DNA from 2 places in the Serratia liquefaciens ATCC 27592 genome. Region 1 is predicted to be linked to the other one. Evidence: predicted binding sites of a transcription regulator. Region 1 holds the regulator's gene; the other holds the start of a gene.
What was found. Region 1 encodes PhoB, which activates phosphate uptake and scavenging genes when phosphate is short. Its sites were predicted from a motif close to CTGTCATAAAACTGNCNNAT; they were not measured.
Positions count from the first base shown of each region.

Region 2: a site for PhoB is predicted at 4,601-4,620, ahead of opgB (phosphatidylglycerol--membrane-oligosaccharide glycerophosphotransferase). Genes of this name have one in related genera too.

Region 1 covers NC_021741.1:962,226-968,337, reverse strand. Annotated here, with positions in the region: gene M495_RS04450 (cobalamin-independent methionine synthase II family protein) at 83-1,189, opposite strand; gene M495_RS04445 (PstS family phosphate ABC transporter substrate-binding protein) at 1,401-2,339, opposite strand; gene phoR (phosphate regulon sensor histidine kinase PhoR) at 2,354-3,670, opposite strand; gene phoB (phosphate response regulator transcription factor PhoB) at 3,695-4,384, opposite strand; gene sbcD (exonuclease subunit SbcD) at 4,609-5,841, shown strand; gene sbcC (exonuclease subunit SbcC) at 5,838-6,112, shown strand, end outside.
Region 2 covers NC_021741.1:3,329,835-3,335,946, reverse strand. Annotated here, with positions in the region: gene M495_RS15730 (bestrophin family protein) at 1-404, opposite strand, end outside; gene M495_RS15725 (AMP nucleosidase) at 524-1,984, opposite strand; gene opgB (phosphatidylglycerol--membrane-oligosaccharide glycerophosphotransferase) at 2,149-4,452, opposite strand; gene M495_RS15715 (ABC transporter substrate-binding protein) at 4,744-5,475, shown strand; gene M495_RS15710 (ABC transporter substrate-binding protein) at 5,528-6,112, opposite strand, start outside.

The DNA.
Region 1 (6,112 bases):
AAACGTGAAGAAGATGCCTCATGACCGCGCGAAACCGCCAATAAACCACCAGTTTACGCGCGGTCTGAACCGATTTTTTGCCCTACCAAACCTGCTCGGCAATATTCACCACGCTTTGCAGCTTATTCCACTGCTGCTGCTCACTCAGGCTGTTGCCCTCTTCAGTCGAAGCGAAACCGCACTGGGTGCTGAGGCAAAGCTGTCGACGATCGACAAACTGCGCCGCCTCTTCAAGTCTTTGTTTCACCTGCTCGGGGTTTTCCAGTTCCCCGTTTTTGGTGGTAATCAGGCCCAGCACCACCTGCTGTTTGCCCGGCTTGATAAAACGCAGCGGCTCGAAACCACCGGAACGCTCATTGTCGTATTCCAGGAAGAAAGCGTCGATATTCACCTGACCAAACAGGATCTCCGCCACAGGTTCATAGCCGCCCTCGGAGATCCAGGTGGAGCGGAAATTACCGCGGCAAACGTGCAACCCGATGATCAGATCCTCCGGCTTGTCGGCGATCGCCGCATTCAGCACATCCGCGTAAATGCGCGCCAGAAGATCCGGATCCTCTCCACGCTCGCGGATCTGTCGCCGTTGATCGTCAGAGCACAGGTAGGCCCACACGGTGTCATCCAGTTGCAGATAGCGGCAACCGGCATCATAAAACGCCTTGATCGCCTCGCGGTAGGTCTGCGCCAGATCGTCAAAATAGGCGTTCAGATCCGGATAAACCTGGCTGTCGATGGCCTTACGCCCACCGCGAAAGTGCAGCACGCTCGGGCTTGGAATGGTCATCTTCGGCACCGCATCACCGGCGATGGCCTTCAGAAAACGAAAGTCCTCCAGCATCGGATGCTGCAGGTTGAAGCCCAATTTGCCGACCACCTTGATACTGCGCGCCCGCGTCTGTACGCCGTTAAACTGGATCCCCTGCTCCGCGTCATAACCTTCCACGCCGTCCAGCCCTTCCAAAAAGTCGAAGTGCCACCACGCTCGACGAAACTCTCCATCCGTCACGACCGCCAAACCGAGATCTTTCTGTTTTGCCACCGCCAGACGGATCTGTTGGTCTTCAACCTCCCGTAACTGAAGGGCATCAATCTCGCCCTGCAGAAACTGTTGGCGAGCGGTTTTCAGCGCCGCAGGGCGTAACAGACTGCCGACAACGTCAGCGTGAAAGGCAGAATTGCAATCGCACATAATATGACTCCCGCTAGCCGGCAAAAGCTCGGGCCTTTGCCTCAGTGATTTACAGTGTGAACTATTACGCCGGGTTATTAAATAGACTTCCAGACGTCTAGATGACTTGTAATCAGCATGCTGTCACGTCGACTGACGGGCGGCAACGGAAGAATTTTCACAGGGGATGAAAGAAATTCATGTTGGGCACCCAAGGTGCCCAGAGGCAGGCTTATTGCAGGCCCAGCGCCAGGCGGGTTTTCTGCAGAGTCTGAGGCGGCAGTGGCAGATAGCCGTCGTGATTGACCAGATTTTGCCCGGTGTCCGACAGCACGCGATCGAGAAATGCCGCCGTCAGCGGCTCCAGCGGCTGGTTGGGCGCTTTATTAATGTAAATATACAGATAGCGCGACAACGGATAGCTGCCGTTACGCACGTTGGCGTCATTTGGCGTCACATAGTTTTGGCCGGTCTCCGCTAACGGCAACAGCCGTACGCCGCTGGCGCGAAAACCGATGCTGGCATAGCCGATACTGTTCAGCGAACCGGCCACCGCCTGCACGACTGAAGCCGAGCCCGGCAGCTCATTGACGCGCGGCATAAAATCGCCGCCGCACAGCGCACGCAGTTTGAAATAGCCGTAGGTGCCGGAGGCCGAATTACGTCCAAAACGTTGCAGCGCACGCTGTTGCCAATCACCGGCCAGCCCCAGTTCCCCCCACCTCGTCAGAGGCTGGCTCTCGCCACAGCGCAGAGTCGCGGAGAAAATTCGGTCGAGCTGCTGCAGATTTAGACCGCGCAGCGGATTGTCCTGATGCACCAGCACCACCAGCGCATCGACCGCGACCGGTACCGCCAACGGCGCATAACCGTAACGATGCTCGAATGCAGAGACTTCCGCGGCCTTCATCGGGCGACTCATCGGGCCAAGCTGCGCTGCACCAGCCGCCAATGCGGTTGGCGCCGTGGAGGAACCGGCGGCCTGGATTTGCAGATTAACGTTGGGATAATGCTGGCTGAAGTCCTGCGCCCACAGCGCCATCAGGTTCGCCAGCGTATCGGAGCCGACGCTAGACAGGTTGCCGGACAGCATGCCATCCGGCTGTGCCAGCGCGCCTCGGCTTGCCAACAGCGCCAGGCAAAGCAACAGCCCTCGGGTGATTCGGATCATGCCAGCCTCTCGCGTTAATTTTTCACCGCATTCTCTGACAAAGCTGCGGGAACAATCAACCGGTTAGGCAAGGTAAAGATAAATCGGGTGCCGATGCCCTGCTCGCTAAGGATCTCCAGCCGCGCATCGTGGTGACTGAGCGCATGCTTGACGATCGCCAACCCCAGCCCACTGCCGCCGGTCTGGCGTGAACGAGCTTTGTCAACGCGGTAGAAGCGTTCGGTCAAACGGGGAATATGTTCGGCCGCGATACCCGGCCCATTATCACTGACCTGAAACTGCGCGCCGCTTGGCGTCTGCTGCCAGCTGACCTCAATATTGGTGCCTTTCGGCGTATGATTGACGGCGTTATACACCAGATTCGACACCGCACTGCGAAGTTGGTCATCGTTACCGAACACTTTCAACTGCTCATTCACCCGGAAGGTGATTTCGTGGTTGCCGCCGCTCAGCGATTGCGCCTCACGTTGTAACACCCGCAACATCAGGGGGATATCAACCCGCTCGTTCATTTCAACGTTAGGCGCCGCCTCGATGCGCGACAGCGTCAGCAGTTGCTTGACCAGTCCGTCCATGCGGCGAGTCTGCTCCTGCATGGTGCCCAACGCCTTACCGCGCAGCGAACCATCCAGCTCTTCGTCGCTCATCATTTCCAGGTAACCCTGCAATACCGTCAGCGGCGTGCGCAGCTCGTGGCTGACGTTAGCGAAGAAGTTGCGCCGAGCCCCTTCCAGTTGACGCATCTGGGTCACATCGCGGGCTACCATCAATAATTGCCCTTCGGAGTAGGGCATCACACGAAACTCGACGTAATGCTCGTTATTCAGTTGCAGCGTCAAAGGGCGGGAGAACTCCTGCTGTTGCAGATAGTGACTGAACTCCGGATAACGCAACAGGTTGAGAATGTGCTGGCCATTGTCTTCCGGCCAGCGGAAACCCAGCAAATGCTGCGCCAGCCCGTTGCACCAAAAGATATTGCCTTCGACGGTAGTCATCACTACCGCATCGGGCAGCGATTCCGCTCCGCTACGGAAGCGTTTGATCAACAGCGCCAGCTCACGGCGCCGACGACGGTTCCGTTGCTGCATCTGATACAAGCCGTAAAACAGCGGTTCCCAGCTCCAGCGGCCAGGCGGCGGCGTCATGCTGCGGTCAACCCACAGCCAGTGGGAAAGTTTGAGTTGATTGTAGAAATTCCATACCAACGCCGCCAGCACGGAGGCCAGCAGCAGCCAGGGCAGATAACCGAAAATCAGCCCCAACAGTAAGGCAGGCAGGCAGAAAAGGGCCAGCTCCAGGGCCAGCCTCTTCCAGGATAGACGTTCTAACACGGCATATTCTCCAGCGCGGCGCGATCAGTAGCGCGTTGAGAATCGGTAGCCGGTGCCCCGAACGGTTTGAACCATTTTGTCATGACCACTGGTCTCTAACGCCTTACGGAGCCGACGGATGTGCACGTCAACGGTGCGGTCTTCCACATAAACGTTAGTGCCCCAGACGTGATTAAGCAACTGCTCACGGCTATAAACACGTTCAGGATGGGTCATAAAGAAGTGCAACAGCTTGAACTCGGTCGGCCCCATATCCAGCGCTTGTTCGTTAGCCATCACGCGGTGTGAGGAAGGGTCCAGGCTCAGCCCTTGCATTTCAATCACTTCTTCCACCGCCATCGGTGAAATACGGCGCATTACCGCCTTGATGCGCGCCACCAGTTCCTTCGGTGAGAAGGGTTTGGTGATGTAATCATCCGCCCCGACTTCCAGGCCGCGCACCCGGTCTTCTTCTTCACCGCGCGCGGTCAACATCATCACCGGAATATCGCGGGTCAGCGCTTCACGTTTCATATGTTTAATAAACTGAATGCCGGATCCCCCGGGTAACATCCAGTCGAGCAACACTAAATCAGGGAACGGCTCAGACAGGCGCGTCACGGCGCTGTCATAATCCTCAGCTTCCAACGGTTGGTAACCATTCTGTTCCAACACAAAGCACACCATCTCACGGATCGGCGCTTCGTCTTCCACCACCAGTATGCGTCTTGCCATCGTCAATCCTGCCAATGTGTTAGCGATCACAGTTGATTGCGGGCGCCATTATGCGTCAGTTTTGTGACACTTTTATGAAAAAAGCGGGCTGTTATAGGCAGTAAGCATAGCGATTATTTCCAACGTCAAAGAAAAATCATTCAGTTGTCATAATGATTGCGTCACGACAGCCGCCGCAACGCCCTTTATAATCACCGCCATTACCCTATCGCCCCGGGAGTGTCATGCGCCTGATCCACACCTCTGACTGGCATCTTGGCCAGTACTTTTTCACCAAAAGCCGCGCCGCCGAGCATCAGGCCTTTCTGCGCTGGCTGATCGAACAGATCGAACAACACCAGGTGGACGCGCTGATCGTCGCCGGGGATCTGTTCGATACCGGCTCGCCGCCAAGCTACGCCCGCGAGCTGTATAACCGCTTCGTGGTGGAACTGCAGCGTACCGGCTGCCAGTTGGTGGTGTTGGGCGGCAATCACGACTCCGTGGCCACCTTAAATGAATCGCGTGAATTACTTTCCTGCCTGAATACCACCGTGATCGCCAATGCGCAGAGCGAAATCGAACAACAGGTGCTGGTGCTGAATCAACGCGACGGCCAACCGGGTGCGGTATTGTGCGCCATTCCTTTTCTGCGCCCGCGCGATCTGCTCACCAGCCGCGCCGGTGAGTCCGGGGTGCAAAAACAGCAGGCGCTGCAAGAGTCTATCGCCGACCACTATCACACCCTGTACCAGGCCGCCTGTGCGCGCCGTGATGCGCTGGGCTTGCCGCTGCCCATCGTCGCTACCGGCCATCTGACCACCGTCGGCGTCACCACGTCCGACTCGGTGCGCGACATCTATATTGGTACGCTGGACGCCTTCCCCGCACAAGCGTTCCCGCCGGCCGATTACATCGCGCTGGGGCATATTCATCGCGCGCAAAACGTCGCCAAATCTGAACATATTCGCTACAGCGGCTCCCCTATCCCGCTCAGTTTTGACGAGTTGGGCAAGGCCAAAAGCGTGTTTATGGTGGATTTCGCGGCGGGTGCCCTGCAGCAAGTCAGCGCGTTGGAGATCCCAAGCTTCCAACCAATGCAGCTCATTAAGGGAGATTTGGCGCAGATCGAGCAACAATTACGGCTGTTCGCCGATTATCAGGGTGAATTACCGGTATGGCTGGATATCGAAGTGGCGACCCAGGATTACCTTAGCGACATTCAGCGTCGCATTCAGCTGCTGGCCGATCAACTACCAGTAGAGGTCGTGCTGCTGCGCCGCAGTAAGGAGCAGCGTCGCCAGGCCATTGAACAGCAAGACAAAGAAACGCTCAACGAACTGAGCGTCACCGAGGTCTTTGAGCGGCGGCTGGCGCAGGAACCCGAGATGGCCGAAGCGCGCAAACAGCGAATGAGTCAGATGTTCCAACAGGTGGTCGAAGCCGTACGGCACCAGGATCAGGAGCCGAACCAATGAAAATCCTCAGCCTGAGATTAAAAAACCTCAATTCGCTGCAGGGGGAATGGAAGATAGACTTCACCGTCGAGCCCTTCGCCAGCAACGGATTATTTGCCATCACCGGCCCCACCGGCGCGGGTAAAACCACCCTGCTGGACGCCATCTGTCTGGCACTGTACCACCAGACGCCGCGCCTGAATGTCACGCCAAGCCAAAATGAGCTGATGACCCGCCACACCGCCGAGTCGCTGGCGGAGGTCGAGTTTGAGGTTAAAGGCGTCGGTTACCG
Region 2 (6,112 bases), 2.4 Mb from region 1:
CTGCTATCGGTGCCGCGCAGCTGGTGTTTCAGGCAGTAGCTGAACGCGATCAGCAGGGCGGCAAACTCGCGTGCCGCCTGATCCTGCTGCGGTAGCAGACTCTTGATCTGGCGCAGCAGCGAGCGCTCAACGATCAGCAGGCTGCCCCACAGCAACCGCGCCTCGGTGAAACGCGCATAGCTGACGCTGTTGCGGAAGCCGAGAAAGATAGCGATCGCCACGCCCAGCAGGCTGAAAGGTGCCAGGGTCAGTTTGACCCCCAGATGTTCGTACCATTGAAAACACAGCACGGCGACGATGGACATCGCCACGTTAAGGCTGAGGCGAAACAGAATTTTGGATAGCACTGAACCGTGCCAGACGAAGAGCCGCCTGAACCAGTGTTGCTGAGGTCTGACAATCATATGTGTGGTGATGTCCGGGGAATGAGAGCCGCTGTTGTAACAGATTTGCGGTCGGTACATCAACGATCTGAGTATGAAAAGTTAAAAAGCCCGCCGAAGCGGGCCCAGATCCTTCGTCATCAGCGGAACGGCGGCTCGTTAAAGGTACGCAGCTTGCGGGAATGCAGGCGATCGCCCTCGGCGCGCAGCAGGTCGATAGCACAGATACCGATCTGCAGGTGTTCCGAAATGGCCCCTTCATAAAAGCGGTTGGCCTGGCCGGGCAGCTTGATTTCACCGTGCAGCGGTTTGTCGGATACGCACAACAGCGTGCCGTAAGGCACCCGGAAACGGTAGCCCTGAGCGGCGATGGTGGCGCTTTCCATATCTACCGCGACGGCGCGGCTGAGGTTAAAACGCAGCGCCGAAGCGGAATAGCGCAGCTCCCAGTTGCGATCGTCTGTGGTGACCACGGTGCCGGTGCGCAGGCGTTGTTTTACCTCTTCGCCGGGCATGCCGCTGACCATTTTGGTGGCGTCATACAGCGCACGCTGTACTTCGGCAATGCTGGGGATCGGGATATCCGGTGGCAGCACCGAATCCAGCACGTGGTCGTCCCGTAGGTAGGCGTGCGCCAGCACGTAGTCGCCAATCGACTGGCTTTCGCGCAGGCCGCCGCAGTGGCCGATCATCAGCCAGGCGCTGGGGCGCAGCACCGCCAGATGGTCGCAAATGGTTTTGGCGTTGGAGGGGCCGACGCCGATATTGATCAGCGTGATGCCCTGGCCGGTGCGCGAGATCAGGTGGTAGGCCGGCATCTGGTGGTTTTTCCACGCCAGGTCGGAGACCGCCTGATCCGGTGCGGTGGTTTCCGGCGTGATATAGATGCCGCCGGCGCTCGACAGGGCAATATAAGGACTGGCCGGATCGGCTATTTCGGTGCAGGCCCAGCGGACAAACTCATCCACATAGCGGGTGTAGTTGGTGAACAGCACGAAGGGCTGAAAATGCTCCACCGGGGTGCCGGTGTAGTGCCGCAGCCGCGCCAGCGAAAAGTCGGCGCGCAGGGCGTCGAAGTGCGAAAGCGGGAAGGTGCTGGTGGCGTGAAACAGGCCATCGGCAGTCTCATCGCCAATTTGCGCCAGCTCGGTGGTGGGGAAATGCTGCGCCAGGCTGGCGCTCATCGACCGATCCAGCATCAGGTTTGAACCGTCGATCACGTAAGGGAAAGGTATTTCCTGCTGTGACGGCCGCACTTCGATATGCGCATCGTACTCCCCGGCCAGCATGGTCAACTGTTCGGTCAGATAATGGCGGAACAGGTGCGGGCGGGTGATGGTGGTGGTATAGCAACCGGTGTGGGTGAAACGGCCATAGGCGCGGGTTTTGGTTTGACCGGGCGATTTCCCGTCCCAGCTGACGCGCAGCTCAGGGTAAACAAATAGCCCTGCCGCGCGGGTCTGCGCATCGGGTAGGCTGCCATGGCTGATAAAGTCACCGACCGCCTGGCGCAGCGCCTCAACCGAGGCGACATACAGCGCTTCCAGTTGTTCGACTGCCTGAGCGGGGGTGAGGCCGGTGCCGGATTGCTGACTGCTCATACTCTCTCCTTGGTTCTCCCGGCTATGCGGCGGGGAGGCATACGGATGCCGATATCAATTCACAGCAACAGGTTAGCCGAAGATGGGCGCAAAAGCTTTGGAGAAACGGCAGGGGGCGAATAAATTCGCCCCGAATAACGCGGACGCCGCATGCAGCGCGATGATCAGGAAGCGGGGGCAGCCTGTTCCACTTTCAGCGAGACCAGGCCAATACCCAGTTTCTTCGGTACAAAACCGCCGCTGGCACCTTCTTGTGGCTCCGTGGGGGCCGGCGGCGTGATGCTGATGTTTCTGGCTCCGGCAGGGTTGTCGAAGCGCAGCGTCACGGTGGTGTCCTGTTCGCTGAGCGTCACAAACTGTTCCTGATTGCCGACGCGCACCGAGATAGGTTCGCCGACGTTTTTACCGTAGGCGCGGGCGCGCAGCACCAGATCGAATGCTGATGGCAGGGGATCGACGTAATCAATATTCACCGTCGGCGCCAGGTTGGCGTCTGACCAACGGCCCCAGTCTTCGACGCTGGAAACGCCGGTGATCGCTTTCACCTGTTCCGGCATGCCCGGCAGCATAAAGGCGATGGCGTCCGCGTGATATTTAACGGCGGCGTCGTCGACTTTCAGTTTATCGACGGCGCTTTGGTAGGCGGCGATGCTATCGTTTGGCGGACGCTCAAAGTCTATTTTGCCGCGATAGCTGCCCCCTTTGGCCTGCACGATGTGCGGTGGGGCGGCCAGGCTGCCCGACGCGACGCAGGTGTCGGTGCTCAACGCCAGTTCTGGCGACCACACCCGACCGATTTCATAACACTTGTCGACCCAGACGAATTTCTCGCCTGCGCCCAGCCCGGCAAGCTGTTTTTTCAGCGGTGTGGACAGGTAGACGTTAAACATCGGCTCAATTTTGTTGTCCGTCACCTTCAGAATAAACGGCACCTTAAAGGTGATGCCGGAGAAGGTAAAGCGGTTGCCCCGATCGTCGAGACTGTAGTTTGTGATGCTGTTCGGGAAGCCCCATTGCTTGACCACCGCCGGTTTCCAGGCGTTGATTTTTTCGTCGATATTCAAAAACAACGTCGCCAGCGTTGGGCTGGACAGGCTGCTGCGACCGAGGCCAATGTAGTTATCGCCACCCATCACGTCCAGCACGGTGGCGCCGTTGTCCAGCGTGCTGCGCTTCTCGTTATGCAGCGCGGTCTGCGGGCGGGTACCGTCGATGATAAAGAACAGGTTGCGGCGTTTCTGCTTGGTCAGGATGTCATAGGCGGTATTGTTCATCGCCAGATGGTCAGAAGACACCACGATAACGGTATTTTTGAAGTACTCGGACGCCTTGATTTTGTCGATCAGCGCGGCGATATGCTGTTGGCTGCAGGCCACTGCGCTCAGCGACCGATTCTCTTTATTCTGCCAACGGAACGACTTTTTGCTGCAGCTGGCGGAGATAAAGCCGTCCGGGTGATGGGTATCCACGGTCAAGGCGAAGAGCGAGAACTTTTTGTTCTGCTTCGACAGCTCGACGAACTTGTCGAACACCACGTCCAGCACGGTATCGTCGTACCAGCCCCAGTCATTTTTGTAGCCCGGGTCGCTGACCTGTCCGCGTAATTCCTTAAAGCCGTAGGCATGGTCAAAACCGTGCGATTTCAGGAAGGTGTCTTTGCCGGCGAAGGCCAGCTCGGCGCCCTGATAAAAGTAGTTGTCGTACCCGGCGGATTTCAGCACGTCGCCCAGGCAGACGTTTTCCGGGTAAAAGGTGGATACCGCGCTGGAGGCGTTGCCGTCAAAGGGGGCAAACAATGGGATACCGCACTGTGAGGACACCATACCGGCGATGGTGTAACCGGTGCCGGGCAGCTGTTGGGTATTGCTGAAGTCGATGCTGTTTTCGCGGTGCTGGTTCAGTTCGTCGGTCAGGCCGGGGAAGATTTGTTGGTCGAAGTAGGTTCTCTCCAGGCTTTCAGCATAGATATACACCAGGTTCGGCGCTTTGCCCTGTACGGTTTTCTTCGGCGCTTTGTAATAGGTGTCAAAGTCGGCGGTATCGCCGCTAATCTGGCTCTTCACCAACAGCGAGATGTCCTGAAAGGCGGGAGTAGTGCCGACGGAAAACAGCGCCAGCAGCACGGCGAGCACGCTGTAAACCACGCTGCTGCTTTTCGCCTTGCGCCGTACCAGACTCCAGGTCAGCAGGGTGAAGATCAGCGCCAGCACCGCCAGCAGGCCGACAAACGGCAGCAGGTATTTGCCGACGCCGGCGCCCTTCAGGCTGCTGGTGAGGGTGTAGATCACCGCATCGGTAATGCCGTCACCGGTAAAGTAGTTGCTGGCGATCAGCACCACGTTGAGGATCAGATAGCTGCCCAGCAGCGTCAACAGGGTGGCCAGCCACCAGCGGTTGGCGGCGGCACGGGTGCGGTAGATTAAAATTGAGGCTAAAAAAAGTGCAAACGAGATTAATGCTGAAACCATCCACCGTACCCTGTCTGATTAAAAAGGAAATCTTAACTGCCCTGGCAAACGCCGCCGACCCAAGCACGACGCGAAAGAGGAAGGGTATAGCGCATTGAAAGCGCCAGGGTCAATGCGTGTTTGCGCTGCCCTGGCGTGGCAGAGTGCGATCGGTCGTTTTTGTGACAATAGTGTGACATGAATCACGCCGGTGAGGCGAAAAGCGGCTGAATGTTGCTCATCCGAGGTTTGGCTCTAGCCTTAACGGAGAGCGTTGACGAAACACCTACACCCTTTTTTCAGGAGAAAGCCATGCATAGCATTCCCGCCGTCGTACTCGATGATTTGGCCCCGCAGGGGATCCTGCGTGCGGCCATCAATCTGGGCAATCCGGTGTTGGCGCAGAGGGGGCCAGACGGCGAACCTCAGGGGGTATCCGTGACGCTGGCCAGCGCGCTGGCCCGCGAGTTGGGCGTGGCGCTGGAGTTGGTGACCTATGATGCCGCAGGCAAGGTTTTTGCCGCGTTGGAAACCGGAGACTGGAACATCGCCTTTATGGCCATCGAACCGGTGCGGGCGGCGCAGATCGCGTTCAGTGCGCCTTATGCGATCATTGAGGGGACCTACCTGGTGGCCCAGGCGTCTCCCTGGCAACAGGTTGCCGAACTTGACCGGCCCGAGGTGCGCATTGCCGTAGGCCAGGGAGCGGCTTACGACCTGTATCTGTCGCGAACCTTAAAGCAGGCGCAACTGGTGCGTGCCGATACCTCCGCCGACGCGATCGCCTTGTTCCTCGAACAGGGGTTGGATGCGGCTGCGGGCGTGCGTCAACCGTTGCTGGCTGCCGCAGCGCAAAACCCGGGGTATCGGGTGCTGGCCGGGCATTTCACTGCCATCCAGCAGGCCATGGCGGTTCCGCGACAAAAAGCGTCGGGGGCGGCCTATGTGCGTGATTTTGTGGAGCGGTGCAAGGCGAGTGGCCTGGTGCTGCAGGCTTTGCAGCGCAGCGGTCAGGGTGACGTTACCGTCGCGCCTTCTGCCTGAGGGGGAATGGCAGGGGCGCGGCATACTGCGCCCCTGATAAAGCAAATAACCTTTAATTCAGCTCCACCGCGTATTGCTCCACCGGCGTGATTTTTTTGATCAGCTTGTTGTCGAACAGGAATTGTTCGTAGGCTTGATAGCGCGCTTTATCCAGCTTCGCCGGATCGGTTGCGAACAGCGGCAGGCTGGCTTGCCAGGCCTGTTTGTTCAGCTCGGTATTGAGTTCCGGATGGGCTTTGGCGAACGCCAGCCAGCTTTCCTGCGGATGGGCGTGCAGATAGTCGCTGCCTTTTTTCAGCGCCGCGAGGAATTTTTTGATTTTCGGCTCGGCCAGCGAATCGCGATTGGCGACGATAATCAGCTCGTCGTAGCTCGGCACACCGTAGTCTTCCACGTTAAACACCACCGGATCTTTGCCCTGCAGTTTCAGCTCCAGCGCTTCAATGTTGCGATAGCCGCCGATTACCGCATCGACCTGGCCCGCCAGCAGGGCGCTGGTCAGTTGGAAATTAACGTTAATCAGTTTGGTTTCATTGGGGTTGAGGTGTTCATGCTCAAGCATGGTCGCCAAGGTGGCTTGTTCGATGCCGCTGACCGAATAGCCGATTTTTTTACCCTTAAGTCCTGCCGGGGTGGT